DNA from 2 places in the Nonomuraea sp. NPDC049655 genome. Region 2 is predicted to be linked to the other one. Evidence: riboswitches for the same ligand, from Rfam matches in the RefSeq annotation. Region 2 holds a riboswitch; the other holds the start of a gene.
What was found. A riboswitch is a leader RNA that binds a small molecule or an ion and turns the genes downstream of it on or off. The one in region 2 is predicted to bind S-adenosylmethionine.
Positions count from the first base shown of each region.

Region 1 (14,725 bases), on a different contig from region 2:
GGCCGTGCGCACCTGGTACGGCGACAGCTCCGGACGGGCCGACCGCACCAGGGCCGCCACGCCCGCGACCATGGCCGCCGCCGAGCTGGTGCCGTCGCCCACCACGTACCCGTCGCCGCCGTCGGCCGTGACGACGTCCTTGCCCGGCGCGACCACCGACAGGTAGTCCTGGCGGTTGGAGAAGGGCGCCACCCTGAGCCGCCGGTCCACCGCGCCCACGGCGATCACGCCCGGGTAGGCGGCGGGGAAGTTCTTCCTGTTGGCCGTGTCGCCGTCGTTGCCCGCCGAGGCCACCAGGACCGCGCCGCGGGCGAGCGCGTACTGCACGGCCTCCTCCTCGGCCGCCGAGCCCTCCCACGCGCCGCTGCCGCCGCCGAGGGACATGCTGATCACGTCCGCGCCGTGGTCGGCCGCGTACCTGATGCCGGCGGCCAGGGCGTCGCGGCGGCCGGCGCGCTGCTCGGCGCGCAGCGGGTCGGTGTTCTCCAGGGTGACCCTGATCGACAACACCCGCGCCGCGGGGGCCACGCCGACCACGCCCTCCGCGCGCCCCCGGCCGTGCCCGCGGCCGGCGATCAGGCCGGCCATGGCGGTGCCGTGGTGCCCCCAGAGCCGCGGGGGCGCGCCGGTCAGGTCGGGGCCCTGGGTGACGGCCCCCCGCAGGTCGGGGTGGCGGCCGTTCACGCCGGTGTCCAGCACGGCCACCAGCACGCCCGCGCCCCGGCTCTCCCTCCAGGCCTTGGGCGCGCGCAGCGCTCCGAGCTGCCACTGCCGGGCCCGCGCGGCCGCCCCCACACCGCCGGGGACGCTCGGGGAGGCCGCCGTCCGCACGTCGTCGGTGGCGCTGGACGCCACGCCCGCGACCCCGGCCGCCAGGATCAGAGCCGGCAGCAGGGACGCGAGCACCCTCATCGGGTCAGCGCCCGGTACAACGCCTCGGCGAGTTGCCGCGCGACCGCGCGCAGCCGCGGCGCGGCGCGGTCGCCCGGCCGGTACGCCCGCCCGTCGGCGTACCCCGCGGCCGTCGCCACCAGGTAGGGGTCACCCGTCCCGGCCACCGCCCCGGTGACGTACTGCCGCCGGCCGAACCGCTCGGCAGGCCCGCCGGGGAAGGCGACGGGCCGCACGGTGGCCGGGCGCGCCCCGCGGTACGTCCCGGGGCCCGGCCCGCCGAGCACGGCGATGCCGACGGTGGCCACGTACGTCTGGGTGCTGTCGGCGTACGTGGCCCGCAGGGCGGTCAGGCAGCCGGGCCGCACCGCGGCGGGCTGGAACGCCACCCGGCACGGCGCCTCGGGAGCCACGCCCGCCAGCACGTACGTCACCCTGGCCCCCGACGGGCTGAGGCCCGGCACGACCAGGGGGAAGATCCGCGTCACCGGCCAGGCGTGCCAGCGCTCCGGCACGGGCGCGTCGGCCTGCGGCCAGAACACGGACAGGATGGAGAGCAGCACGACGGACAGTTGGTACACGTCAACCTCGAACGGGAGGGGAGGGACGCCCGATCTGCCGTGCATTCTGGCACGCCGACGATGATTCGTTCCGACGCTTCGGTAAACAGGCCGATACGCGGAGTAATTGACGTTATGCGGCCATTCGCCCTAGGGTGTCGGCGAAAGTCGGACATGCGCCCCAGGTGGGAGCCCCAGCCGCTGCGCCGCGTCGCCGTAGTTGACCGCGATGGCGATCAGCCCCGCCGAGTCCGTGAACGCCACCAGCTCGCCCGGCGGCACCGCCGCGAACGTCGCCCGGAAGGGCATCGCGAGCTGCCGCCGCCCGAGCCACACCCCCAGCGTGTCGCCCACCTGGACGCCCAGCGCCTGCAGGTCGCCGGCCGCGATCGACAGCTGCGTGTTGCCGTAGCGGTCGACCGAGACGACCTCGCCCTCGACCGAGCCCTCCCGCAGCAGCGAGGTCGGCGCGGGCAGCGTGACCAGCCGCTCGACCGGCACCCGGGGGCCCAGCTCGGCCGGGTCCAGGCCGCCGGCCAGCCGCCCGGCGACCGGCGCGAAGACGTCCCGGCCGTGGAAGGTCGGCGACACCGGCCGCAGGAAGAGCTCCTCGTTGCTGAGCGCGTACGCGGCCCGCGCGCCGCCGCTGGCGTGCACCGCCCAGGACAGCAGCCCGTTGTCGGGGCCGACGAACACCCGGCCGCCCGCCTCGACCGCCACCGACCGCCGCGCGCCGCCCACGCCGGGATCGACCGCGCCGATGTGGACGCCCTCAGGCAGGTAGGGGATGGTCTGGGCGAGGATCGCCGCGCCCCGCCGTACGTCGCCGGACGGGACGAGGTGGCACACGTCGATCACCCGCGCCTCGGGCGCGATCCCGGCGATCACTCCGTGGCAGGCGGCCACATAGCCGTCTTCGAGCCCGTAGTCCGTGAGGAGCGTGATGACTGGGGTCACATTTCGTGACTGTACGTCCGGCAATCCGCCGTGAACAGCCGCAGATCGCACATTACGATTGGCCACGGGCCGCGAAGCGTGCGATGTGATCGTCGCACGCCCCTTCCCGAGGAGGACATCATGGGAGCACCGCTCAGCGGTGACAGTGCTGCCCAGGAACCGTCCCGGACATCCCTCAACGACCGCGATCTCGAACTCCTCGCCTTCGAACGCCAATGGTGGCGGCACGCGGGCGCCAAGGAGCAGGCCATCAAGGAGACCTTCGGGTTCTCGGCCACCCGCTACTACCAGTTGCTCGGCGAGTTGATCGACAGACCGGAGGCGCTGGAGCAGGACCCGATGCTGGTCAAACGGTTGCGAAGGTTGCGCTCAACCCGTCAGCGCGACCGTGCGGCGAGACGGCTCGGCATGCGTCCCTGACCGGCTGGGTACGGCAGCCGCGTGAGGAACATCCCTGGTATGGAAGCGATCCTTAAAGATCCGTCCGGCGCCGTGATCGGGCTCGACTTCGACGGAACCCTGTCGCCGATCGTGCCCGATCCCGCCTCCGCCAAGATCCACCCCGAGGCCCCCGCCGTGCTCGCCGACCTGGGCGCGCACGTCGGCGCCGTGGCCATCGTGACCGGCAGGCCGGCGGCCACCGCGCTCGAACTCGGGCCCGGCCTGGCCGACGTGCCCGGCCTCGTGGTGCTCGGCCACTACGGCTTCGAACGGTGGGAGCACGGACGCGTCTCGGCGCCGCCGCCGCCGCCCGGCGTGCCGCGCGTGCGGGCCGAGCTGCCCCTGCTGCTCGACGCGCTCGGCCTGCACGGCGTGGTGATCGAGGACAAGGGCAGGGCGGTGGCCGTGCACACCAGGCGCGCCCCCGACCCCGAGGGCGCGCTCGCCGCGCTGCGCGAGCCGCTGGCCGAGCTGGCCGGGAGACACGGCCTGGTGATCGAGCCGGGACGCATGGTCCTGGAGCTGCGCCCGCCCGGCATGGACAAGGGCCACGCGCTCGGGCTGTTCCTGGCCGAGCGGGACGCCAGGTCCGTCATGTTCGTCGGCGACGACCTCGGCGACCTGGCCGCCTTCGACGCCGTACGCGCCTCGGGGCTGCCCGGCGTGACCGTGTGCAGCGGCTCGGCCGAGGTGACCGCGCTGGCCGAGCGGGCCGACATCGTGGTCGACGGGCCCGACGGCGTGGTGGCGCTGCTGCGGGAGCTGACGACGGCCTTCACCCGTCCCTAAGGTCCAGCCGTTCGTGAGCCGGCTCGCGGCCTTGCGCCGTCTGGGCCGGCTCGCGGCTTTCAGCCGTTCGTGATTGGGCTGCAAGTGGCGGGTCCTACGTTGGTGCGCATGTCACGACGATCTCTCGCCGCCGCCTCGGCCGCGGCTCTGGCCACCCTGGCCGCCGTGCTGGCCGTCCCCGGCGCCGCCTCCGCCGCCCCCGCCCAGCAGCTCAGGCTGCGCGGCGGCCTGACGCTCTACATCCCGATCGAGTGGGTGGTCCACCGCAAGGGCGGCGACGTCGTCCAGGTGGTCACCGGGCGGTGCGCCAAGCCGCAGGGCTGGGGCTCGCCGGAGTGCGACGCGTTCTACGTCCTCGGTCCCGCCGCGATCAAGCGGGGCGCCGAGGGGTTCGGGCCCTACACGGGCAAGGACCCGTACTATCCGGCCAGCGACGTGCAGCCCTGCCCGATCAACCGCAAGTGGGGCGAGGTCGTCGGCCCCAAGGTCACCAGGGGCTACCGGCAGATGGGGGCCGGGCACAAGGCCGCCTACAACGCCTGGCAGGCCACGTGCGTCAGCTACTCGGGCGGCGGCGTCAAGGCCCGCTTCACGCAGCGCGAGTGGTACCTGCCGAAGAGCGGGATCCTCGTCGTCGACCAGTGGGACACCCCCGGCCTGGCCGACACGCTCAAGTACGCCGACTGGAGATGAGCACCCCGGCGACCGCCAGGCCGATGACCACGGGCACCAGCAGGAACGCGTTCCCGGTGCCGTAGCCGTCGGCCAGCGCGCCGAGCAGCAGCGGGCCGATCGCCATGGCGGCGCCCGCCCACACGGGCGAGGCGGCCGCCGCCCGGTCCGCCCGGTCGCCGGAGGCGGCGATCAGCGTGCTCAGCGCGAGCGGGAACTGCAGCGACGCGCCCAGTCCGCTCAGCGCCAGCCCCGCGTACGACAGGATCGGCGCGGTGCTCGCCCAGAACAGCACCCAGCCGAGGGCCATCAGCCCCAGAGCGCCGGCCAGCAGCGGCGTGGCCGGCAGCCGCAGCGCGAGCTGCGCGCCCGCGAACCTGCCCGCCGCCATGCCGCAGACGAACGCCGTCAGCCCGGTCGCCGCGACGGCCGCCGGCACGCCCGTCCTGAGGGCGAACAGGTCGGCGGCCCACAGGTTGAACGTGAACTCCAGCGCCACGCAGCAGAACAGCACGCCCCCGGCCAGATGGAAGCGCCACCCGCCGCCCTCCCGCGCCGGGACGACCGCCCCGGCGACCGCGCCGGCCCGCCCTCCGCCGGCCCGCCGGGGCGCGGGCCAGGAGCGGCCCAGCGACAGCGCCAGCAGGGCGCTGACGGCCGGGGTGACCAGCAGGGCGGCCCGCCAGCCGAGCGCGCTCTGCGCCACCTGGCTGAGCACGAACGTCGCCACCATCCCCACCAGCACGCCCACGGCGTTGGCCTCGCTGAGCGCGGCCGGCCCCGCGGCCCCGTGGTGGTCGCTGAGCTCGGCCATCGCCGCGTAGAGCATGACCGAGCCGAAACCGCCGGCCACGCCGTAGCCGAGCAGCGTCAGGGGCAGCGCGGAGCCGGCCATGACCAGCAGCACGCCGGCGTTCATCCCGGCCAGGCCGAGCCAGCACGTCGAGCGCCGGCCGAGCAGCCTGGTGAGCAGGGGCAGCGCGAGCCCGGCGCCGATCGTCCCGACCGCCATGGCGGTGCCGTGCAGCCCGGCGACGGTGGCCGTGGTGCGCTGGTCGGCGCGCAGCAGCGGGAGGGCGGCGCTCAGGCCGTACACGAACGTGGCGAACGTGCCGAGCAGGAAGTAGATGAGCCAGGTCGGACGGTCCCGGACGAGTCTGATGGGCACTGAGACCGTCGACACCCGGCAGCCTCCGTCATTGGCAGTGAACCCGACTTCTCATGTTAAAGCAGGGCGTCGAGTTGGGATTCCAGCCACTTGTGCGGCGGCAGTGCGGTGGCCGCCTCGTGCAGCCGGTCGCGGCGCCGCCGGCGTTCGTCCTCGGGCATCACCAGCGCCTCGTACAGCGCGTCCGCCGTGCCGCTCACGTCGTAGGGGTTGACCACCAGCGCGTACGGGCCCAGCTCGGCGGCCGCCCCCGCCTCGCGCGAGAGCACCAGGGCGCAGCGCGGCGACAGGACCGGCCCCTCCTTGGCGACCAGGTTCATGCCGTCGCGGATGGGGTTGACCAGCAGCACGTCGGCCAGCCGGTAGGCGGCCAGCGAGCGCGGGTAGTCGTCGTTGACGTTGAGGATGACCGGGTCCCAGTCCTCGGTGGCGTACTCGTCCTCGATCTCGCGCGCGCAGCGCTGCACCGACGCGGTGTACTCGCGGTATTCGGGCAGGTCGTGCCGGCTGGGGTAGGCGAAGGCCAGGTGGACCACCTTGCCGTGCCACTCCGGATGGGCGGCCAGGAACTCCCGGTAGGCCAGCAGCCCGCGCACGATGTTCTTGGACAGCTCGGTGCGGTCGATGCGGACGATCAGCCGGCGTCCGGCCACCTGCTCGGCCAGCGCGGCCATGTGCGACTCGACGTCGGGCTCGCAGGCCCGCGCCCACAGTGCCGCGCCGTCCACGCCCAGGCTGTGCACGCCGACGCGGGTCGTCCTGCCCTCGTGGGCGACCGTGCCGGCCGCGCGGTCCACCCGCGCGCCCAGCAGCGCCTCGCAGCAGTCCATGAACGCCGCCGCCCACCGGGCGGTGAGGAAGCCCGCGTGGTCGGCCCCCAGGATGCCGTCGAGCACCTCCCTGGTCACCGCGTCGGGCAGCAGGGAGAAGTACTCGGGAGGGGCCCACGGCGTGTGGCTGAAGTGGGCGATGCGCAGGTCGGGCCGCTCGGCGCGGAGCATCGCCGGGGTGAGCGTCAGGTGGTAGTCCTGGACCATCACGCGCGCGCCGTGCCCGGCCTCCTCGGCCAGCGCCAGCGCGAACGCGCCGTTGTAGTCGCGGTAGGACTCCCACTCGCGCCGGAACTTGGTGCCGAAACTGGGGGAGTTGGGGATGTCGTACAGCAGGTGGTTGACGAACCACAGGGTCGAGTTGGCCACGGCGTTGTAGGCGCGGTGGAAGGTGGCCGCAGGGATGTCGAGCATCCGCAGGGCGCCCGTGTCGTAGCCGCAGCGGTCGAGCCGGCCCCCCGGGGCCAGGCGCACGGCGCTGCGGTCGCCGTCGGACAGCGCGGCGCACACCCACAGCACGCCGTGCTCCTTGGCCACCCCCGACAGGCCCGAGACGAGGCCGCCACCACCGCGTTTCATGGTCAGCTCACCGTCGTCGTCGACGGTGAAGGAGACCGGCCCGCGGTTGGACGCCACGAGAACGCTGTTCATTTGGGCTCCCTTCGCCCATAGGATCCCAGCTATGGCGCTAGATGAGCTAACCGAGGAACTCGCCCGCTCGGCCGCGGCCGGAGACCATCGCGCGCTCGGCGAGCTCCTGGCCAGGATCGAGCCTGACGTGATGCGCCACTGCGCCCGGATCCTGCCCTATCACCAGGACGCGGAAGAAGCCTCGCAGGACACTCTGCTGGCCGTGGCGCGCAACATCGGCCGGTTCGAGGGGCGGGCCAGGTTCAGCACCTGGCTGCACATCGTGACCGCCAACTGCGCGCGCACCACGTACCGCTCGCTGAAGCGCAGGGCCGCCGAGCAGACGTCGGAGGAGCTGCCGATGCAGAAGCCCGACGCGCGGCGGGTCAGCGTGATCGCCGGCTCGCGGCTCGACCTGCTCGACGCGATGGAGGCGCTGGAGGCCGACAAGCCCGACCTGGCCCAGGCGCTGGTGCTGCGCGACATCGTCCAGCTCGACTACAACGAGGTGGCCGAGCAGCTCAACATCCCGCTCGGCACCGCCAAGTCCCGCATCCACCAGGCCCGCAAGTACGTGCAGGGAGTCCTCGGGGAGGACTATCGGTGAGACGCGTCCTCTCGCATGGTGAGACGGGTGGTTGTTTCCGCCACTTGAGAAGGTAGAGTCCTTTTCGACAACTGAATATTGCTCATCCAGAGGGGTGGAGGGACCGGCCCTGCGAAGCCCCGGCAACCCTCCCGGCTTGTGCTCGCGACCTGGCGAGGCCGACCGGGACAAGGTGCCAATTCCGGTTCGCGGTCAAGGTGGCCGCGGGCGAAGATGAGGGAAGGCCTCGCTTCATGTCGCTCGACTTTGGTCCTGCCGTCGCTCTGTCCTGCCGCGAGTGCGGCACGCGCTACCCCCTGGGTCCCAGCTTCGCCTGCCTGGAGTGTTTCGGGCCGCTCGAAGCGGCCTACTCCTTCGGCCAGGTGACCCGCGCGGACATCGAGTCCGGCCCCGCCAACATCTGGCGCTACCGCTCCCTGCTCCCGGTCCCCGCCGACGTGGCGAGCAAGCCCAACATGAACCCGGGCTGGACGAAGCTGGTCAAGGCCGGCAACCTCGGCAAGGCGCTCGGCATCCGGTCCCTGTTCGTGAAGGACGACTCGGGCAACCCCACCCACTCCTTCAAGGACCGGGTGGTCGCCATCGCCGTCGAGGCGGCCAGGAACTTCGGTTTCCACACGCTCTCCTGCTCCTCCACGGGCAACCTCGCCGGCGCGGTCACCGCCGCCGCCGCGCGGGCCGGCCTCGACGCGTGCGTGTTCATCCCGGCCGACCTCGAAGCGGCCAAGATCGCCATGGCCCGGGTGTTCGGCGGCCGGCTGATCGGCATCGACGGCACGTACGACGAGGTCAACCGGTTCTGTTCGGAGCTGATCGGCGACCCGCTGGGCGAGCGGTGGGGGTTCGTCAACGTCAACCTGCGGCCCTACTACGCCGAAGGGTCCAAGACGCTCGCGTACGAGATCGCCGAGCAGCTCGGCTGGCGGCTGCCGGAGCAGATCGTCATCCCCATCGCCTCCGGCTCCCAGCTCACGAAGATCGACAAGGGGTTCAAGGAGCTGATCGCGCTCGGGCTGGTCGAGGACACCCCCTACAAGGTGTTCGGGGCCCAGGCGGCCGGGTGCTCGCCGGTCTCGACGGCGTACAAGGCGGGGCACGACGTCGTCCAGCCGGTCAAGCCGGACACGATCGCCAAGTCGCTGGCCATCGGCAACCCCGCCGACGGGCCGTACGTGCTGGACATCGCCCGGCGCACGGGCGGGGGCGTCGAGGACGTCACCGACCCCGAGATCGTCGCCGCCATCAAGCTCCTGGCCTCCACCGAGGGCATCTTCGCCGAGACCGCGGGCGGCGTCACGGTGGGCGTGCTGAAGAAGCTCGTCGAGACGGGCAGGCTCGACCCCGAGGCCGAGACGGTGGTCCTGAACACCGGCGACGGCCTGAAGACGCTCGACGCGATCAGCGACGACGCGCGGCCCACCGCCGTGATCCGGCCCTCTCTCGACGCGTTCCGCGCGACTGTCTGACAATCCAGGAAAGGCAACAAAAACCATGAGCGTTTCTGTGCGGATTCCCACCATTCTGCGCACTTACACCGGGGGTAACGCCGAGGTGAGTGGCGAAGGGGCGACTCTTCGTGACGTTCTCGCCAAGCTTGACTCCGACTACCCGGGGATCGGCGCGAGAATTCTGGATGAATCGGGCAAGATTCGTCGTTTTGTCAACGTATACGTTGGTGATGAGGATGTCCGTTTCGCCGAGGGCCTGGACACTCCCGCCCCTGAAGGCACTCAGATCTCCATCATCCCCGCCGTCGCGGGCGGCTGACCGCCGGACCACCGACTCTTGAAGGCGCCCCTTGTGGGCGCCTTCTTGTTTTAGAACCAAATTCAACCTCGAACGACTCAGCCTTCGATGAAATTAGCGTTTTGTCGGTTGACTCTGTTGCCAAACCCCGTGCCACAGGTATGGTCGAGGGCGATCGTCTGGCTGATTTTCCCAAAAGTCATGCGATTACGGGTCTCGCGAAGGAATGGGCGAGATCTGCGAGCCCAGTAAGAGGAGTCGGAAGTGGCGCAGGGCACCGTCAAGTGGTTCAACGCGGACAAGGGCTACGGCTTCATCGCGGTAGACGGTGGTAAGGATGTATTCGTCCATTACTCAGCGATCATGATGGACGGGTACCGCTCTCTCGAACAGGGACAGCGCGTCGAGTTCGAGATCACGCAGGGCCAGAAGGGGCCGCAGGCGGAGTCCGTCCGCACGGTCTGATTCACCCTCGCTGGTATGCACCAAGGCGGGACGTGCGGCAGCGCAGTCCGTACGGGCTCGCCACTGTTTCCTCCGTCGGCTTCGCACGGCGGGCCGCGCCTCAGGGGCGGCTCGCCGTGCGAACCGGCGCACCCGATGACCTGCCCGATGAGCTGGGGTGGGGTGCCCGTGGCTTGCACTCGGCAGGGTAGAGTGCTAAACAGTTCGTTGGCACTCTGTGTGGCAGAGTGCCAACAACTCGGATCGAGACGATGGGGTCTGCCGAACGGAGATGCAGGCCTATGCCGTCGCGGGCGTCGGCTCGGTCCAGGACACGCCACCCTGCATCTGGGAGGTCTAGCCTTATGGCAGCCAAGATGATCGCGTTTGACGAGGACGCCCGGCGCGGTCTCGAGCGCGGTATGAACCAGCTCGCCGACGCCGTCAAGGTGACCTTGGGCCCCAAGGGGCGCAACGTCGTGCTGGAGAAGAAGTGGGGCGCTCCCACGATCACCAACGACGGCGTCTCCATCGCCAAGGAGATCGAGCTCGAGGACCCGTGGGAGAAGATCGGCGCCGAGCTGGTCAAGGAAGTCGCCAAGAAGACTGACGACGTCGCCGGCGACGGCACCACCACGGCCACCGTGCTCGCCCAGGCTCTGGTGCGCGAAGGTCTGCGCAACGTGGCCGCCGGCGCCAACCCGATGGCCCTGAAGAAGGGCATCGAGGCCGCCGTCGAGCGGGTCAGCGAGGAGCTCTCCAAGCTGGCCAAGGATGTGGAGACCAAGGAGCAGATCGCCTCCACCGCCTCCATCTCCGCCGCCGACCCCGAGATCGGCTCGCTCATCGCCGAGGCGATGGACAAGGTCGGCAAGGAAGGCGTCATCACCGTCGAGGAGAGCAACACCTTCGGCCTTGAGCTTGAGCTCACCGAGGGCATGCGCTTCGACAAGGGCATGACGTCGATGTACTTCGTGACCGACTCCGACCGCATGGAGGCCGTTCTCGAAGACCCGTACATCCTGATCGTCAACAGCAAGGTCTCGGCCAACAAGGACCTGCTGCCGCTGCTCGACAAGGTCGTGCAGTCCGGCAAGCCGCTGCTGATCATCGCCGAGGACGTCGACGGCGAGGCCCTGGCGACCCTGGTGGTCAACAAGATCCGCGGCCTGTTCCGCTCCGTGGCCGTCAAGGCCCCGGGCTTCGGCGACCGCCGCAAGGCCATGCTGGGCGACATCGCGATCCTGACCGGCGGTCAGGTCATCGCCGAGGAGGTCGGCCTCAAGCTCGAGACCGCCACCCTCGACCTGCTCGGCCGCGCCCGCAAGGTCGTGGTGACCAAGGACGAGACCACCATCGTCGACGGCGCCGGTGACGCCGAGGCGATCTCCGGCCGGGTCAACGAGATCCGCGCCGAGATCGAGCGCACCGACTCCGACTACGACCGTGAGAAGCTGCAGGAGCGCCTGGCCAAGCTGGCCGGTGGCGTGGCGGTCATCAAGGCCGGCGCGGCGACCGAGGTCGAGCTCAAGGAGCGCAAGCACCGCATCGAGGACGCCGTGCGCAACGCCAAGGCGGCCGTCGAGGAGGGCATCGTCCCCGGCGGTGGCGTGGCGCTGCTGCAGGCCGGCGCCAAGGCGTTCGACAAGCTCGAGCTCAACGGCGACGAGGCCACCGGCGCGGCGATCGTGAAGAAGGCTCTTGAGGAGCCCCTCAAGCAGATCGCGGTCAACGCCGGTCTCGAGGGCGGCGTCGTCGTGGAGAAGGTGCGCAACCTGACCCCGGGCGAGGGCCTCAACGCCGCTTCCGGCGAGTACGTCAACATGTTCGAGTCCGGGATCATCGACCCGGCCAAGGTGACGCGCTCCGCGCTGCAGAACGCCGCCTCCATCGCGGCGCTCTTCCTCACCACCGAGGCCGTCATCGCCGAGAAGCCCGAGAAGACCCCTGCTGCTCCGGCCGGCATGCCCGGCGGCGGCGACATGGACTTCTAGGCCTCGCCTGGTCGCTGACGCATCAGAAGGCGGTTCGGATCTCCAAGGATCCGGCCGCCTTTTGTTGTGTCCGGTCCCGTCACGTTTAGTAGTTATTGACTACGGACAGTAACGAAACGAAGTGACGATTCACCGCACAAAGGAGTAGTTACATGAATTCCCGCACCGCGCGCGTTCTCGGGCTCGGAGCCGTCATGCTGGCCGCCGCGGCCGCCATGACGATGCCCGCCCAGGCAGACGACCACGGTTACCTGGACGAGGCCCTGGAGTACGTCGACGTGCCCTACTGCGCGGGCTACCTGGAACTGTACGACCGCGACTACTGCGCCTCGCCGTCCAGGTGGACGTCGCAGGACGAGCGCGGGGAGATGTCGGAGGAGGGCGAGGACAGGTCGTCGGAGGAAGCCGAGGACAGGTCGTCGGACCAGGCCGACGAGAGGTCCGACGAGCGCGGGGACGCCTCGGAGGAGGGCGTGGACATGTCCGGCGAGCGCGGCGACGTCTCGGAGGAGGGTCAGGACATGTCCGGCGAGCGTGAGGACGTCTCGGAGGAGGGGCAGGACATGTCGGGCGAGCGTGAGGACGTCTCGGACGCCTTCGAGGGCGAGTCGGGCGGCGAGAGCGAGGACCTGTCGTCCAACGCCCCCGGGGACTTCACGTTCGCGGACGAGCTGGTGCAGGGCGACTGAACCCCGTCTGGTGGCGCCGGGCGTACGGAACCCGACGCGGCACCACGGCGAAGGCGCCCCGAACGCGAACGGGGCGCCTTCGCCGCGGTGTTGTGCCGGTCTCAGACGCCGAAGTGCGCGACGATGTGGCCGCGGGCCAGCGTGTTGGCGGTTATGTTGAAGCCGACCACGGCCGGGCTCGCGTCGCCGCCGACGCCCAGCTCGTCGACCCCGAGCGCGTGCACCGTGAAGACGTAGCGGTGAGGGGCGCCGGGCGGGGGAGCGGCGCCGCCGTAGTCCTTGGTGCCGTAGTCGTTGCGGGCGTGGACCGCGCCGGCGGGCAGGCCCTTGAAGTCGGGGCCGGTGCCCGCGCCCCTGGGCAGCTCCGTGGTGTCGCCGGGCAGGTCGAACAGCACCCAGTGCCAGAAGCCGCTGCCGGTGGGGGCGTCGGGGTCGTGGCAGGTGACGGCGTAGCCGCGGGTGCCCTCGGGCGCGCCCGACCAGCGCAGCTGGGGCGAGACGTTCCCGCCGGTCATCCCCCAGTCGTCGAAGACGTGGAGGTCGTTCAGCCGCTCGCCGTCGCGGATGTCGTCGCTCTCCACCACGAGCGCGGGGACCGGGGGCAGGTGTTCATGCGGAAGCGGTGCGGGCACGGCATCCTCCTAGGTTGACAGCTCCTTCAGGCCATCCTAGAAGCGGCCGTGCCCGCCCTCCGTCAGGTTCCGAGCTGCGCCGGGAGCGGCCTGTCGTGCAGCACCGTGAGCGAGGTGACCGCGCGGGTCAGGACCACGTACAGGCGGGCCAGGCCGCGGGGCTCGGCCTCGACGATGTCGGCCGGCTCCACGACGATCACGTGGTCGTACTCCAGGCCCTTGGCGAGCGTGGCGGGCACGATCAGCAGGCGGTGCTCCTGCGTCGCGTCGGGGTCGAGCACCGCGTGCGGCAGGCCGGACAGCGACTCGGAGACCGCCGCCACCATCGCGTCGGGGACGATGACCCCGATCGAGCCCTCCCTGGCCAGGACCTCCCGGGCGGCCTCGGCGACCGTGCCGCCCGGCCGGACCGTGAGCGAGCCGGCGCCCGGACGCAGCGACCGCGGGGCGGCCAGCGCGGGGGCGATCGAGGGCAGCAGGCGGGCCGCGTAGTCGAGCACCTCGCGCGGCACGCGGAAGCCGAGCGTCAGCTCGGTCACCTCGCCCTCGTCCTGGCCGAGGTGCTTCAGCACGGTCTCCCACGAGGTGGTGGACCACGGCGTGGTGCCCTGGGCCAGGTCGCCGAGCACGGTGGCCGAGCCGTTGCGGCAGCGCCGGCCGAGCGCCCGCAGCTGCATCTCGGACAGGTCCTGTGCCTCGTCCACGACGAGGTGGCCGAGGGACGGGGTGCGCTCCATGAGGTCGCGCAGCTCGTCGAGGAGCGCGGCGTCGGCGGCCGACCATTTGGCGGACTTCCAGCTCCGATAAGGCTTCCGCCAAAGCAGCATTTCCTGCTCGTCAGGCGACAAATCAGTTTTGGCGGCTTTTGTGAGGAATTCCGGATCGGACAACAGGCGGTGCAGGACCTGTTCCGGCGTCAGTTTCGGCCACACCGCGTCGACGAGCTGCTTGACCGGCCTCGACCTGGCCACCGCGTCCTGGACCCGGTCGTCGGGCGACTCGCCGCGCTGCTCCATCCGGACGAGCACCTGGTGGGCCAGGCGCTGGGCCAGCGCGGCCCGCCCCGGCGAGTAGCGGGTGGTGCCGCGCAGGGAGGCCACCATCTCGCGCACCTCGTGGTCGGCGACCCGGTAGCGGTAGGCGCCCTTGGTGAACACCAGGCCGTCCTCGGGCTTGACGATGTGCATCCACAGCGCCCGTTCGAGCACCGCGGCCATCCTGGCGTCGCCCTTGACCGCGGAGACCATGGGGTCCTCCTCGGCGGCGTGCTCGCCGAGCAGCCCGGCCACGGTGGTCTGGTCGACCTTGACCTCGCCCAGCGCGGGCAGGACGGAGGAGATGTAGGACAGGAACGCCCGGTTCGGGCCCACGATCATCACGCCCGACCTGGCCAGCCGCTCGCGGTGGGTGAACAGCAGGTACGCGGCCCGGTGGAGGCCCACGGCGGTCTTCCCGGTGCCGGGGGCGCCCTGGACGCACACGGTCTGGGCCAGCGTCGCGCGGACGATCTCGTCCTGGTCGGGCTGGATGGTGGCCACGATGTCGCGCATCGGGCCGGTGCGCGGGCGTTCGATCTCCTCGGTCAGGATCTTCGAGGGGCCGACCTCGCCGCCCTCGCCGAGCGGCTCGTCCTCGAACGCGGTCAGCGCGCCGCCGTGGTAGCCGAAGCGGCGGC
Region 1 is NZ_JBITLS010000012.1:357,203-371,927, reverse strand. Features, by position in the region: gene ACIBQ6_RS35615 (S8 family serine peptidase) at 1-912, opposite strand, end outside; gene ACIBQ6_RS35610 (hypothetical protein) at 909-1,472, opposite strand; gene ACIBQ6_RS35605 (SAM-dependent chlorinase/fluorinase) at 1,602-2,408, opposite strand; gene ACIBQ6_RS35600 (DUF3263 domain-containing protein) at 2,529-2,828, shown strand; gene otsB (trehalose-phosphatase) at 2,868-3,638, shown strand; gene ACIBQ6_RS35590 (hypothetical protein) at 3,747-4,331, shown strand; gene ACIBQ6_RS35585 (MFS transporter) at 4,309-5,493, opposite strand; gene ACIBQ6_RS35580 (trehalose-6-phosphate synthase) at 5,535-6,959, opposite strand; gene ACIBQ6_RS35575 (RNA polymerase sigma factor) at 6,991-7,545, shown strand; SAM riboswitch class I at 7,625-7,765, shown strand; gene thrC (threonine synthase) at 7,779-9,011, shown strand; gene ACIBQ6_RS35565 (MoaD/ThiS family protein) at 9,037-9,312, shown strand; gene ACIBQ6_RS35560 (cold-shock protein) at 9,556-9,756, shown strand; gene groL (chaperonin GroEL) at 10,101-11,729, shown strand; gene ACIBQ6_RS35550 (hypothetical protein) at 11,882-12,418, shown strand; gene ACIBQ6_RS35545 (YbhB/YbcL family Raf kinase inhibitor-like protein) at 12,520-13,050, opposite strand; gene ACIBQ6_RS35540 (HelD family protein) at 13,113-14,725, opposite strand, start outside.
Region 1: another riboswitch for S-adenosylmethionine. It lies ahead of thrC (threonine synthase); the one in region 2 lies ahead of ACIBQ6_RS14800 (aminotransferase class V-fold PLP-dependent enzyme).

Region 2 (14,725 bases):
CGGTGACGCCGAAGGAGATGCCGGTGATCTTGTTGAGGTCGTCGTCGCGGCCGGTGAAGGTCATGACCGGGTGGAGCGCGAGCGGCAGCGCGCCCACCCCGGCGGCGGGTTCGAGCACCGACAGGCCGTACGCGCCGCTGGTGTGGACGAGCAGCTTGCCCTGGAGGTCGGCGCCCGTACGGGCCAGGCCGGCCACGAGGTCGGGCAGCGCGTCGTCGGGGACGGTCAGCAGGATGAGCTGGGCGGCGGCCACCACCTCGTCGGGCCGCGTCAGCTCGACCCCGAGCCGGTCGGCGGCCCACCTCCGCGACCTGTCGGAGACCCCGCTCGCGGCCACGATCCGGTGGCCCGCCTGCGCCAGCGCGGCGCCGAGCGCGGAGCCGACCTTGCCCGCGCCGAGCACGCCGACGGTCAGCCGTGCCGGGCGATCACCTGCGTCCATGACGTCTCACCCCTGTCGACCGTGATGGCACTGCCGACCAGCGTAACCGGCGGGCGGCGGCGCACATGTCACGGGCCGACGAACGCGGTCAGGCATGTCCGCCGCTTTACCGCCCGTTGAGTTAACGACAAATGCGACAGGGGCATACGAATCGTGCACCCCCTGTCGAAAGAGATGAGGAGAGGGGTCCACGCACGACGACGGGCGCCGAGTCCTGACAACCCGACGCCCGCCTGGATGCGACCTCTTGGAGGTGCACTGACCGGTCATCCGCCGACTGACCGGCCGGGATCAGAGCCCGGACCGCGCGCGAGCGGTCCGGGCTCTCCCTGCCTCAGCGGCTGTAGACCGCGGTGTTGGGGCTCCCCTGGCAGCCGTTGATCGGGACAGCCTGGATGCCGATGTTGTTGCCGCAGACGGGCACGACGGCGGTGATGGGGAGGTGGATCGGGCTGCCGCTCAGGATGCCGTTGTTGCCGTGGGTGACGTCGTCGGCGTACGCGGGGGCCGCCAGCGCCAGCAGGGCAATGGCACCTGCCATGACCAGAGTCTTCTTCACGGGGGGCTCCTCTCAGTATGCGGCCGTGGAGGCCGCAATGCTTCGGTGGAGCGAACCGGCTCGCCGCTTACCGCGGATGGGCGAAACGCAGTCGCTCGGTGACAGTACGTAAACGTTAGCGCAATGTAGCGACCAAGTGTAGTCAATCAATGACTTAGCGTGTTGATGGCCGGAGTCATGAGATAGTCAGCCTCATGTGGCTCACCTGGCGCGCCGCGACCGAACGCGCGCTCTACGGCGAGGAGGGTTTCTACCTCCGCGAACGCCCCTCGGGCCACTTCCGCACCTCGGTCGGGGCCTCGGCCGTGTTCGCCGAGGCGATCCTGGCCCTGCTGGCGGAGGTCGACTGCGACCTCGGCTCCCCCGAGTGGCTCGACCTGGTCGACATCGGCTCCGGCGAGGGCGTGCTGGTCCGCCGCGTCCTCGACCTGGCCGAGCCCGCGCTGCGCGACCGGCTCCGGGTCACGTGCGTCGACCTGTCACCCAGGCCGCCGGGCCTGCCCGACGAGGTCGAGTGGCGCCGCTGCCTGCCGTCCAGCATCACCGGGCTGGCCGTCGCCAACGAGTGGCTCGACAACATCCCGCTCGACGTGGCCGAGCAGACCTCCGGCGGCCCGCGTCTGGTCATGGTCAACACCCGCACCGGGGAGGAGCGCCTCGGCGGCCCGCTGCGGCCCGCCGACCGCGAATGGCTCGACCGCTGGTGGCCGCTGCCGCACGTGGGCACCCGAGCCGAGATCGGCCGTCCCCGTGACGACGCCTGGGCCTCCGTTCTGGTACGCCTCGCCCGCGGCCGGGCGATAGCCGTGGATTATGCACACCCTGTGGATAACCGACCGCTCTGTGGCACGCTGACCGGTTACCGCGACGGCGCCGTCGTCACGCCCATCCCCGACGGGACCTGCGACATCACCGCCCACGTCGCGCTCGACGCGTGCGCCGAGGCCGGGCGGCGGGCCGGCGCGATATCCACAACCTTGTCCACACAGCGCGACATGTTGCGGGCGCTGGGCCTCACCGGCGCCCGGCCGCCGGTCGACCTCGCCCGCACCGATCCGCGCGGCTACGTGCGCGCGTTGTCGCGGGCGTCGGAGGAGGGCGAGCTGATCGATCCGGCGGGGCTCGGCGGGTTCGGCTGGCTCAGCCAGAGCCGGTGACGTCGAGGTCGAGCGAGCGCAGGCCGCGGATCACGAAGCCCGGCTTGTAGACCGGCTCCGCGCGCAGCTCGATCGTCCCGACCCGGTCCAGCAGCGCGGTGAACGACTCCGTCAGCTCGATCCTGGCCAGCGGCGCGCCCAGGCAGAAGTGGATGCCGGCGCCGAAGGAGATGTGCGGGTTGTCCGGACGGCCCAGGTCGAGCCGGTCCGGGTCCTCGAACACCTCGGGGTCCCTGTTGGCCGAGCCGAACAGGCAGGCGACCTCCGAGCCGCGCGGGATCCGCACGCCGTGCACCTCGATGTCCTCCAGCACCCAGCGCTCGAAGAGCTGCAGCGGGGTGTCGTAGCGCAGCAGCTCCTCGATGGCGGTCGGCAGCAGCGAACGGTCGGCGCGCAGCCGGGCCAGCTCGCCGGGGTTCTTCAGCAGGGCCCGCCAGCCGTTGCCGGTGACGTTGACCGTGGCCTCGTGGCCCGCGTTGAGCAGCAGCACGCAGGTGCCGGCCAGCTCGTCGAGGGTCAGCTCGCGGATCGCGGCCAGGGCGCTGACCAGGTCCTCGCCGGGGTTCGCGAGCCGGTCGCGGGCCAGGTCCTTGAGGTAGGACTCGAACTCCTCGGCCGCGCGCACCGCCTGGTGCTGGGTCTCCAGGCTGGGGTTGAGCTCGTACATGCCGCACATGTCGGCCGACCACGGGCGCAGCAGGTGGCGGTCCTGCTCGGGGACGCCGAGCATCTCGGCGATGACGGTGACCGGCAACGGCTCGGCGACCTCGGCGATCAGGTCGCCGCCGCCCTTCTCGACGTAGGCGTCGATCAGGCTCTCGGCGATGGCCCGGACGCGCGGGCGCAGCGACTCGACCATGCGCGGCGTGAACGCCTTGGACACCAGCCGGCGCAGCCTCGTGTGGTCCGGCGGCTCGACCTCCAGCATGCCGTTCCTGCTGACCCGCCAGAAGGCTTCCTGGAACTCCGGCGCGGGCTGCCGGCCGAACTCCTCGTGCGTGGCGACGTGGGTGTAGTCGCGGCCCAGCCGCCGGTCCCTGAGCAGCGCGTTCACGTCCGCGTGCCGGGAGATCAGCCACTGGTTGGACGGCTCGAAGTAGCGGACGGGCGCCTCGCGCCTCAGCTCGTCGTACGCCGGATAGGGGTCGACGACGAAATCCGGATTCCAGGGATCAAAGCGCACTATTTCATCTTATGAGACGGGTTGACCTGCTGAGCTTGCGAATCATGCCCGGGTGTCGGTTATAGTGCCGTCGTAGGTCATGAGTGCCAGCGACAAGCCCCGGCTAGCTGGCCGGCAACCCTCGCGTCCGCGGCGGGGTGCCCCGGGTGAAGACCTGGTCCGTCACGAGGTGTGGCGGGCAAGCGCGGGCTCCGTGGCTGCTTCCAGGGGTCCGACCGACCCGTGAGGAGCTGTGCCGTGTCCACGCTGACGATCTTCAACTCCGTCCCCGCCCAGGCTGCCGCCGAGGCCACCGCCCCTGCCGCCGCCTCCGGACGGTCGATCCCCGCCGTGCTCGGCGCCGACCTCGAAGTGCCGGTCAAGGGCGGCCGGCTGGTGAGCTACGCCAACCTCGACTACGCGGCCAGCGCCCCCTGTCTTGAGCCGGTCAGCGCCGCCGTCGCCGCCGCGCTCCCGGCCTACTCCAGCGTCCACCGCGGCGCGGGCTACGCCTCCCAGCTCACCACCGCCCGCTACGAGCAGGCCCGCCACACGGTCCGGGCCTTCGTCGGCGCCCGCCCGGACGACGCCGTCATCTTCACCCGCAACACCACCGACGCCACCAACCTGCTGGCCGGCTGCCTGCCCGAGGGCACGACCGTCGTCGTCTTCGACTCCGAGCACCACGCCTCGCTGCTGCCCTGGGAGCGGTCCGTGCGCCTGGCGCCGCCCGCCTTCCCCGGCGAGGCCGTCCGCGCCGCCGACGAGGCGCTGGCCGGGATCGAGGGGCCCAAGCTGCTCGTGGTCACCGCCGCCTCCAACGTCACCGGCGAGCTGTGGCCCATCGCCGCCCTCGCCCACATCGCCCACCGGCACGGCGCCCGGATCCTGGTGGACGCCGCCCAGCTCGTCCCGCACCGCAGGCTCAACCTGACCGCGCTCGACCTGGACTACGTGGCCTTCTCCGGCCACAAGCTGTACGCGCCCTTCGGCGCCGGCGTGCTGGTCGGACGCCGTGACTGGCTGGCGGCGGGCGAGCCGTACCTGAAGGGCGGCGGCGCGGTGCGCTCGGTCGGCGAGACCACCGAGTGGCACGACGACCCCGAGCCGCGCCACGAGGCCGGCACCCCCAACGTGCTCGGCGCCATCGCCCTGGCCGCCGCCTGCGACGCGCTCACCGCCACGGGGTGGACGGAGCTGGTGCGCGAGGAGGAGCGCCTGATCGCCCGGCTGCGTACCGGTCTGGGCTCGATCGACGGGGTGCGCGAGCTGTCGTTGTGGGGCGAGGACCACCCGCGGGTGGGGATCGTGTCGTTCGTCGTGGACGGCTACTCGGCCCGCGAGGTGGCCGAGGCGCTGTCCGGCGAGTACGGCATCGGCGTGCGGGACGGGAAGTTCTGCGCGCACCCGTTCGTCCGCCACCTGCTGGATGCCTCGGACGGCGGCTGCGAGGACGGCACCGCCTCGGCGGTACGCGCCTCCATCGGCATCGGCAGCACGCAGGAGCACGTCGACCGCCTGGTCGAGGCCCTGCGCGACCTGGTCAGCCGCTGACGCTCAGCGGTTGGGCGGCTTCTGCTGGTGCGGCTCGTCGGACACCAGGGCGTCGATGTCCCGCATGTCCTCGTCGTTGAGGTGCCCGGGGCGCGGCGCGTTGGGCTGCCGCGGCACGTTGGGCTGCTCGGCCTCGCCCTCGGGCCGGGCCGGCGTCGTCGGGCCGCCCTCGGGCCCGACCTGCGTGGCCGGCCCCTCGGTGACGACCGTCGTCGGCTCGGCGCGGCGGGCCGGCCGGTGCGCGGCGAGGTCGTCCTCGGCGATCTGGCGTTCCCTGCGGCGGCGGTACGTCGAGTGGAAGATGCCGTCGAGCCCGATGCGGCCGCCGCCCAGCGCGGCGAGCATCAAGGACAGCGCACCCAGCGCGCCCGGCAGTTCCCATCCCCCGCCTTGCGACAACACCCCGTGGCCCGCGTGCACGAAGACGATCGCGCCGATCATGTCGATGAGCAGCAGCAAGGCCACCGGCCGGACCAGCAGGCCGAGGATCAGCAGGGCGCCGCCGACCAGCTCGACGATGGCGGCGAATCCGGCCGACAACTCGGGCATGGGCACGCCCATCTCCCGGAACTGCCCCGCCGCGGCACCGAGCCCGCCCTGCCACTTCTGCCAGCCGTGCGCCACGAAGATCACCCCGAGTACCACCCGGGAGATCAGGGCCGCCACATCAAACAGGACTCTCTTCACAGTGCTTTCTCCCCCCGTTCCCGGTATTGATCCCCATGTCTGGCTTCGGGATGCGTTGCCATACGATTCCTTGACCATCCCCCACGCTGGATCACCTCATGGGACGGTGGCAGCATGGGCCCTATGACGGAACGCGTGGTCGGGATCGGCGCCGGCGCGAAGGAGCTGGCGACCGAGGACATGATCCTCAACATCGGCCCCCAGCATCCCTCCACGCACGGCGTGCTCAGGCTCCGGCTCACCCTCGACGGCGAGCGCATCGAGGCGGCCGAGCCGATCATCGGCTACATGCACAGGGGCGCGGAGAAGCTGTTCGAGGTCCGCGACTACCGCCAGATCATCATGCTCGCCAACCGGCACGACTGGCTGTCGGGGTTCGCCAACGAACTGGGCGTCGTGCTGGCCGCCGAACGGCTGCTCGGCATGGAGACGCCGGTCAGGGCCGTGTGGGCGCGTACGCTGCTGGCCGAGCTCAACCGGGTGCTCAACCACCTGATGTTCCTCGGCTCCTACCCCCTCGAACTGGGCGCGATCACCCCCGTCTTCTACGCCTTCAACGAGCGCGAACGCATCCAGGCCGTCATGGAGGAGATCTCCGGCGGGCGCATGCACTACATGTTCAACCGGGTCGGCGGCCTCAAGGAGGACCTGCCGCTCGGCTGGCTCGACCGGGTCGCCGCGGCCGTCGCCGAGACCCGCCGCCGGGTGCCCGACATCGAGGGCCTCATCCTGAACAACGAGATCTTCCTCGCCCGCACCAAGGGCGTCGGCGTGCTGACCCGCGAGCAGATCCTCCAGTACGGCGTCAGCGGCCCCATCGCCCGCGCCTCCGGCGTGGACTTCGACCTGCGGCGCGACGACCCGTACCTGGCCTACGGGGAGCTGCCGGTCACGGTCGTCACCCGGCGCGACGGCGACTGCCATGCCCGGTTCGAGGTGCTGTTCGAGCAGCTCAAGGTCTCCCTCGACCTGGCCGACGCGTGCGTCGCCCGGCTGCGCGAGCTGCCGCCCGGGCCCGTCAACCAGCGCCTGCCGAAGGTGCTCAAGGTGCCCGAGGGCCACACGTACGCGTGGACCGAGAACCCGCTCGGCATCAACGGCTACTACCTGGTCTCCAAGGGCGACAAGACGCCGTGGCGGCTCAAGCTGCGCTCGGCGTCGTTCGGCAACGTCCAGGCGCTGCGCGAGCTGCTGCCCGGGAACCTGGTGGCCGACATGATCGCCATTCTGGGCTCGATGTTCTTCGTCGTGGGTGACATCGACAAGTGAGCACTCCCGAACGCGACAAGTACGTCGACTGGCTGCGCGCCCTCAGCCTCATCGTCGTGGTGGTCTGGCACTGGGCGTTCACGATCCTGGAGTGGAAGCCCAGCGGGCCCGAGCCCACCAGCCCGCTCGGCTTCACCTCCGGGTTGTGGATCCTGACCTGGCTGCTCCAGGTGCTGCCGCTGTTCTTCTACGTCGGCGGCCACGTGCACCTGCTGTCCTGGAACCGGGCCCAGGCGCGCGGCGTCGGCATCGGGGCGTTCGTCTGGCGGCGCATCCGCGCGCTGTCCCTGCCCGCGCTGTTCCTGTGCGGCGTGTGGATCTCCGTCGGGGCGATCGTCACCTGGGCGTTCCACGTGGAGTGGATGTGGCGGGTGGTGCTGCTCGTGCTCAGCCCGCTGTGGTTCCTCGGCGTCTACCTGGCGCTGATCGCGCTGCTGCCGGTGGCCCTGTGGCTGCACAGGCGCTACGACGTGCTGGCCCTCATCTGGCTCGGCGGCTCGGCCCTGGTCGTCGACGTCGTGCGCTTCCGCTACGGCTTCGAGTGGGCCGGCTGGCTCAACATGATCATCGTCTGGGGGCTGGCCCACCAGGCGGGCTTCTTCTACGACCGGATCGTCGTCCTGCCCCGGCGCTACGACGTCGGCATCCTGTGGACCGGCCTGTTCGCGCTGATCGGCCTGGTCTACTCGGGCATCTACCCGGGCTCGATGGTGGGCGTGCCGGGCGACAAGTGGTCGAACATGGCGCCGCCCACGTTCGTCATCGTCGCCCTGCTGATCTTCCAGATCGGCCTGGTGGAAGTGCTGCGCCCGGCCATGGAACGCGTGCTCGAACGTCCCCGCTGGGCCCGCGCCAACTCCTTCATCAACCGCTACGCCCTGCCGCTGTTCCTGTTCCACACGACCGGCATGGCGATCGCCTTAGGGCTGTCGTGGTGGTTGTTCGGCAACCTCGGCACGAAGATCCCTCCCGACCTGAAGTGGTGGCTGGAGCGGCCGATCGCCATCGTCGGGCCGCTGATCTGCACGCTGCCGGTCATCTACCTCTTCGGCCGCCGCCGCTAGTCGGGTTTGCGCTCGTCGGAGTCCTTCGGGATCCGGCAGCAGTGTTCCAGGTACAGGGCCGCGCAGACGAGCACCACGCAGGCCACGAACGACCCGGCCGCCACGAAGAACTCCGAGCGCGGCGTCTCCCGGTCGAAGAGCTCCAGCGTGTACGCGGCGAACCCGGCGAACAACCCCGCGAACACCGCCCCCGCGTACGCCGACGCCTTGGCCAGCGCCGCCAGCCGGGCCACCGCCAGCGGCTCGACCGGCTTGGTGTCGGGCTTCCTGGCGATCCTGGCCTTGGTCACCCATCCGCTGTAACCCTCGCCGAGGGCGAGCAGCAGCACGGTCGGGATGGCCGTCCAGGGCAGCAGGAACGCGCCGTAGAAGTGCCGGACCGCCGCCCAGAAGATCAGGGCGACGACGACGAGGAGAGCGACCAGATGGCCGGGATGCGTCGGCTTCAATCGGGCCTCTGCAGCTTCAGGTCGTCACGCAGGCGCACGCCGTGCCGGTCGAGCTCGGCCAGCAGGTCGGCCACCCGGCCCCGGCCCGGCACGGTGGCCTCGGGGTCGATCACCGACCAGGGCACCAGCACGAACGCCCGCTCGTGGGCCCGGGGATGCGGCAACGTCAGCTCGGGGTCGTCGGACACGGTCTCGCCCACGACGATCAGGTCGACGTCGAGCGTACGCGGCCCCCACCGCTCCGCACGCACCCGGCCGAACGCGTTCTCCACGCCCAGCGCCCGCTCCAGCAACGTGCGCGGCGGCAGGGCGGTCTCGGCGACGACGACCGCGTTGAGGTACGGCTCCTGGCCGCCCGGCCCCCCGACCGGGTCGGTCTCGTAGACCGGGGACACCTTGACGAACTCCAGGCCAGGGGCGTCGAACAACGTGTCGATGGCTCCCTGCAACGTCTGGAACCGCTCCCCCAGGTTGCTGCCGAGAGCGAGGACGGCCTTCATGCGCGGCTCCGCTCGATCGTCACGATCACATCGTCGAACGGCAGCGGGATCGGCGCCGCCGGTTTGTGCACACTCACCTCGACCTTGTGCACCAGCTCGCTGGACAGGCAGACGTCGGCCAGCCGCTGGGCCAGCGTCTCGATCAGCTCGACCGGCTCGCCCTCGACCACCTCGACCAGCGCCTGGGCCAGCTCGCCATAGTGGACGGTCTTGGTGAGGTCGTCGCCGGCCGCCGCCGGGGCGGTGTCGAGGAACAACGTCGCGTCGATCACGAACTCCTGGCCGAGCTCCCGCTCGGCGGGCAGCACGCCGTGCCTGCCCCTGGCCCGCAGGCCCTTGAGAGCGATGCGGTCAGACCTCAAGCTCGCCCTCCTCGTCCTCGTCGTCGTCTCCCTGGAGCACCGGGGAGCCGTGGTGCATCCACAACCGCCAGCCCTGCGCGGTGCGGATGTAGACGTTGCTCGCCACCACCTTTCCCGCGGCGAAGCTGGACTCACCCTCCTCGCCCGCCGTCAGGATGTTCTCCACGCAGGTGAGCACGGCCACGTCGCCCAGCACGGTGGTGTTGACGTCGGTCAGCACGAACTGGATGTAGGTGGTGTTGGCCATGATCAGCGCCCACGACCGCAGCACCTCCGACCGGCCGGTCAGCAACGTCCAGCCAGGATGGACGCAGCTCACCTGGTCGTCGGCGGTGTCCTCGGCCCAGATCTCGGTCATCTTGTCGAGATCGGCGCTCTCGATCGCGGTGTAGAACTCCTCGTTGACCGTCTCGATCGCGGCAGTGTCGACGCTCATGTGCCTGCTCCGGCTCTCTTCCATGCGGCCGCCACGCGCACGGCATCGGCATTGGGACCTACCTCGTGCACGCGCACGCACCAGGCCCCCGCCTGAGCCGCCAGCGCGGTGACCGCCAGCGTTGCGTCGTCGCTCCTGCTGAAGGGGCGGGGCGCGCCGTCGGGGCCGGCCAGCAGCCGCCCGAGGAACCGCTTGCGCGAGGCCCCGATCAGCAGCGGGAATCCCAGCTCGGCTAGCTGCGGGATGCCGGCCAGCAACGCCCAGTTGTGCTCGGCGTTCTTGGCGAAGCCGAGGCCGGGGTCGAGCACGATCTGCTCGGGGGACACCCCCTCGGCCAGCACGAGATCGACCCGCTTGCTGAGCTCCTCGCGCACCTCTGTCACGACGTCGGCGTAGACGGCGCGGCTGTCCATGTCATGGCTGTGGCCGCGCCAGTGCATCACCACGTAGGGCGCTCCCGTCGCGGCGACCACGCGCGGCATCTCGGGGTCGGCCAGGCCGCCGCTGACGTCGTTGACGAGCCTGGCGCCCGCCTCGACCGCGGCCCTGGCGACCTCGGCGCGCATCGTGTCGACACTGACGGCCACGCCCTCGGCGTCGAGCGCCCGGATCACCGGGACGACCCTGGCCAGCTCCTCCTCCAGCGACACCCGCGCGGCGCCGGGACGGGTGGACTCACCGCCCACGTCGACGATGTCGGCCCCCTCCCGCACCAGGTCGAGCCCGTGCCGGACGGCGGCCTCCTCGTCGAACCACAGGCCGCCGTCGGAGAAGGAGTCGGGGGTCACGTTGACCACGCCCATGACGAGGCACCGCTCCGTGCCGCCCGGCACGTTGATGGGCACGCTAGTCATGGGGCAAGCCTAGGCGTTCCCCCACACCTGCCGACATCTCGGGTCCCCAGTTGTGGATAACGATCGTCACCTGCCGAGAATCAGCGCCATCGCCTCGGAGCGGGTCTTGTCGCTGGTACGGAAGTCGCCGCGGACCGCCGACGTGACCGTCTTGGCCCCCGGCTTGCGCACGCCGCGCATCGTCATGCACAGGTGTTCGGCCTCGACCACCACGATGACCCCGCGCGGCTCCAGCACCCGCATGAGGGCGTCGGCGATCTGCGAGGTCATGCGCTCCTGCACCTGCGGACGGCGGGCGAAGACGTCGACCAGCCGGGCCAGCTTGGACAGCCCGGTCACCTGGCCGCGCTCGTTGGGGATGTAGCCCACGTGGGCCACGCCGTGGAACGGGACCAGATGGTGCTCGCAGGTCGAGTAGACCTCGATGTCCCTGACCAGCACCATCTCGTCGTGGTCGACGTCGAAGACCTTGTTGAGCACGTCTTCGGGGGTCTGGCCGAGCCCGGAGAACTGCTCGGCCATCGCGCGGGCGACCCTGGCGGGCGTCTCGAGCAGGCCGTCACGGTCGGGATCCTCGCCGATGCCGTAGAGGATCTCGCGTACGGCCTTCTCGATCCGCCCCAGGTCGACCTCGTGCTGGGTCACGCACTGTCCCCGGACTGGAAGGCGTCCTGGTGGCCGGAGGTGAGCGAGCCGTTGGCCGACTGCTCCTTCGGGGTCAGGATCGGCGGGCGGTCGGAGGGCAGCCGCTTGCCGTAGCCCGCGTACGAGGGCCGGTGCTCCTTGACGACCACCGGGGCGAAGATCTGCAGGACCTGCTCGCGGGAGAGGGTCTCCTTCTCCATGAGCTCCAGCACCAGGTTGTCGAGCACGTCGCGGTATTCGACCAGGATGTCCCAGGCCTGGTCGTGCGCCGTCTCGATCATCCGGCGGACCTCCTCGTCGATGGAGGAGGCGATCTTCTCGGAGTAGTCGCGCTCGTGGCCCATCTCGCGGCCGAGGAAGACCTCGGCCTGGCCGGTGCCGAACTTACGGGCGCCGAGCTGCTCGCTCATGCCGTACTCGGTCACCATGCGGCGGGCGACCGCCGTGGCCTTCTCGATGTCGTTGGAGGCGCCGGTGGTGGGCTCATGGAAGACGAGCTCCTCCGCCGCGCGGCCGCCGAGCAGCATCGCGAGCTGGTCCATCATCTCGGACCTGGTGGCCAGGAACTTGTCCTCCATCGGCAGCGTCATCGTGTAACCGAGCGCGCGGCCGCGGGACAGGATAGTGATCTTGTGGACCGGGTCGGAGTTGGGCAGCGCGTGCGCCACCAGCGCGTGACCGCCCTCGTGGTAGGCGATCATCTTCTTCTCCTTGTCGGACATGACCCGCGACTTGCGCTCGGGCCCTGCCATGACACGGTCGATCGACTCCTCGAGGACCTCCATCGTGATCAGCTTCTGGTCGGCCCGCGCGGTGAGCAGGGCCGCCTCGTTGATCACGTTGGCCAGGTCGGCGCCGGTGAACCCGGGGGTGCGGCGCGCGATGACGTCGAGGTCGACGTCGGGCGCGAACGGCTTGCCGCGACCGTGGACCTTGAGGATGCCCTTGCGGCCCTCCAGGTCGGGACGGTCGACCGTGACCTGCCGGTCGAAACGGCCCGGACGCAGCAGCGCCGGGTCGAGGATGTCGGGCCGGTTGGTCGCGGCGATGAGGATGACGCCGCCCTTGACGTCGAAGCCGTCCATCTCGACGAGCAGCTGGTTGAGGGTCTGCTCGCGCTCGTCGTGACCGCCGCCCAGGCCGGCGCCGCGGTGGCGGCCGACGGCGTCGATCTCGTCGATGAAGATGATCGCGGGGGCGTTGGCCTTGGCCTGCTCGAACAGGTCGCGCACGCGGGAGGCGCCGACGCCGACGAACATCTCGACGAAGTCGGAGCCGGAGATCGAGTAGAAGGGCACGCCCGCCTCGCCCGCGACCGCGCGGGCCAGCAGGGTCTTGCCGGTGCCGGGCGGGCCGTAGAGCAGCACGCCCTTGGGGATCTTCGCGCCGATCGCCTGGAACTTGGCCGGGGCCTGCAGGAACTCCTTGATCTCCTGGAGCTCCTCGATGGCCTCGTCGGCGCCGGCGACGTCGGCGAACGTGGTCTTGGGGGTGTCTTTGGTGATGAGCTTGGCCTTCGACTTGCCGAAGTTCATCACCCGGGAGCCGCCGCCCTGCATCTGGTTCATGATGAACAGGAAGATCAGCACGATGATGACGATCGGCAGGAAGCTCACCAGGATGCTGAGCAGGAAGTTCTCCTGGGGCACCTCGGTGGTGAAGCTCTTCGTCTTGTTGGCGTCGACCTGGGCCTGCAGCTCGTCGGTCAGCTTCGCGCCGTAGCCGCTGACCCAGTTGGACTGGATCAGCTTCGCCGGGGCGTCACCCGGCCGGACGACGATCGGCTTGATGAGGGTGAGCTCGACCCGATTGTCCTTGTCGACGACCTTGGCGCTGGTGAAATTGCCGGCGCGAATCTGCTGGAGGACCGTGGACGTGTCGGCCTGCTTGAAATTGCCCCCGCCGCTCCAGAGCTGGGTGACGAGCAGGAGCAGCACGACGATGCCCAGGATCCACAGCAGTGGCCCACGTGTAAATCGCTTGAGATCCATCCGATGCGGAACCCCTTGCGGGCCCGTCCCTTCCTGACCATGGCCTGGAACCCCGGGCTGGCCCGGGGCCGCGGCATCCGACACCGCGACTTCTGACTACCCGAAGGGGACTTGCGGTCACCCTTCCGGAGTCTGAAGGTACACCGGCACGGCGCACGGAGGGACCCGCCCGCTACACCGGTCTTGCCCTATCAACGTACGTCACGTTGCGCGATGTTCCCGGCCATGGCCGGGATTACTACTTATAAACGTGCGGCGCGAGCGTTCCGATGAACGGCAAATTGCGGTAGCGCTCCGCGTAGTCGAGCCCGTAGCCGATGACGAACTCGTTGGGAATGTCGAAGCCGACGTATTTCACGTCGATCGGCACCTTCACCGCGTCCGGCTTGCGCAGCGCGGCGCAGATCTCCAACGACGCCGGATTGCGCGACTTCAGGTTTTCCAGCAGCCAGTGGAGGGTCAGGCCCGAGTCGATGATGTCCTCGACGATGAGGACGTGGCGGTTCAAGATGTCGGTATCGAGGTCCTTCAGCACCCGTACGACGCCGGAGGACTTGGTGCCCGCGCCGTAGGACGACACCGCCATCCAGTCCATCTGCACCGGCACGTGCAGGGCTCTGGCCAGGTCGGCCATCACCATGACCGCGCCCTTCAGCACGCCCACGAGCAGGACGTCCTTGCCCGCGTAGTCCTCGTCGATGCGCCCGGCAAGCTCTTTGATCTTGGCCTGGAGGTCGTCCTCGGGGATGAGGACCTTCTCCAGGTCTTTGCCCATGTCGGCAGCGTCCACCTGTGGTTCCTTAAACGATGGGACTGATGGCGAGTATCAGGGTGCCATACCGCCGAACTGCGGACAGACCTCCGGGTAGATCCACCGCCTTCTGCCCGTGCCATTGCGTGACCAGCCGATCGACCGCCAGCACGTGGGTGGCGGAAAGCGCGCCGGAGGGCGTGCCCGCCGCGATGGCCGCGCGCCGCAGCACCCTGCGGCGCACGGCGTCGGGCAGTTTCTCCAACTCGGGTACGGACAGGATGACGGGCTCTCCGATATCGCTAAGAGCGCAATTCGGGAACGCCGATTCGGCCCACTGGTCGAGGGCGTCGGCGTCCTCCCGCGCCATTCCGGCGGTCCGCGCGAGCGCCTCGGCCACCCCCGGGCCGAGTTCCTCGTCGAGCATCGGCAGGATCCGCTTCCTGACGCGGACGCGGGTGTAGCGGGGGTCGTCGTTGTGCGGGTCGTCCCAGGGGACGAGGGACATGGCCGCGCAGGCGGCGACCGTCGTGGCCCTGGACAGGCCGAGGAAGGGCCGGCGGTAGCGGCCCGCCTGGGCGGCCATGCCGGAGATCGAGCGCAGCCCGCTCCCCCTGGCCAGCCCCAGCAGGACGGTCTCGGCCTGGTCGTCGCGGGTGTGGCCGAGCAGGACGGCGGCGGCCCCCAGGCGGTCGGCCGCCTCGGCCAGCGCGGCGTACCTGGCCTCGCGGGCGGCGGCCTCGGGGCCGCCGTCGGTGCCGACGGTGACGGTGAGCACCTCGGCCGGGGCCAGGCCGAGACCGGCGGCGATGCCGGCGACCTGCCGGGCGCGATCGGCCGAGC
Region 2 is NZ_JBITLS010000004.1:179,660-194,384, forward strand. Features, by position in the region: gene ACIBQ6_RS14780 (DUF2520 domain-containing protein) at 1-442, opposite strand, end outside; gene ACIBQ6_RS14785 (chaplin family protein) at 777-1,001, opposite strand; gene ACIBQ6_RS14790 (SAM-dependent methyltransferase) at 1,196-2,158, shown strand; gene ACIBQ6_RS14795 (cytochrome P450) at 2,142-3,341, opposite strand; SAM riboswitch class IV at 3,417-3,532, shown strand; gene ACIBQ6_RS14800 (aminotransferase class V-fold PLP-dependent enzyme) at 3,579-4,874, shown strand; gene ACIBQ6_RS14805 (DoxX family protein) at 4,878-5,561, opposite strand; gene ACIBQ6_RS14810 (NADH-quinone oxidoreductase subunit D) at 5,685-6,830, shown strand; gene ACIBQ6_RS14815 (acyltransferase) at 6,827-7,894, shown strand; gene ACIBQ6_RS14820 (DUF3180 domain-containing protein) at 7,891-8,343, opposite strand; gene folK (2-amino-4-hydroxy-6-hydroxymethyldihydropteridine diphosphokinase) at 8,340-8,843, opposite strand; gene folB (dihydroneopterin aldolase) at 8,840-9,205, opposite strand; gene ACIBQ6_RS14835 (nuclear transport factor 2 family protein) at 9,195-9,641, opposite strand; gene folP (dihydropteroate synthase) at 9,638-10,444, opposite strand; gene folE (GTP cyclohydrolase I FolE) at 10,562-11,140, opposite strand; gene ftsH (ATP-dependent zinc metalloprotease FtsH) at 11,137-13,131, opposite strand; gene hpt (hypoxanthine phosphoribosyltransferase) at 13,370-13,921, opposite strand; gene tilS (tRNA lysidine(34) synthetase TilS) at 13,932-14,725, opposite strand, start outside.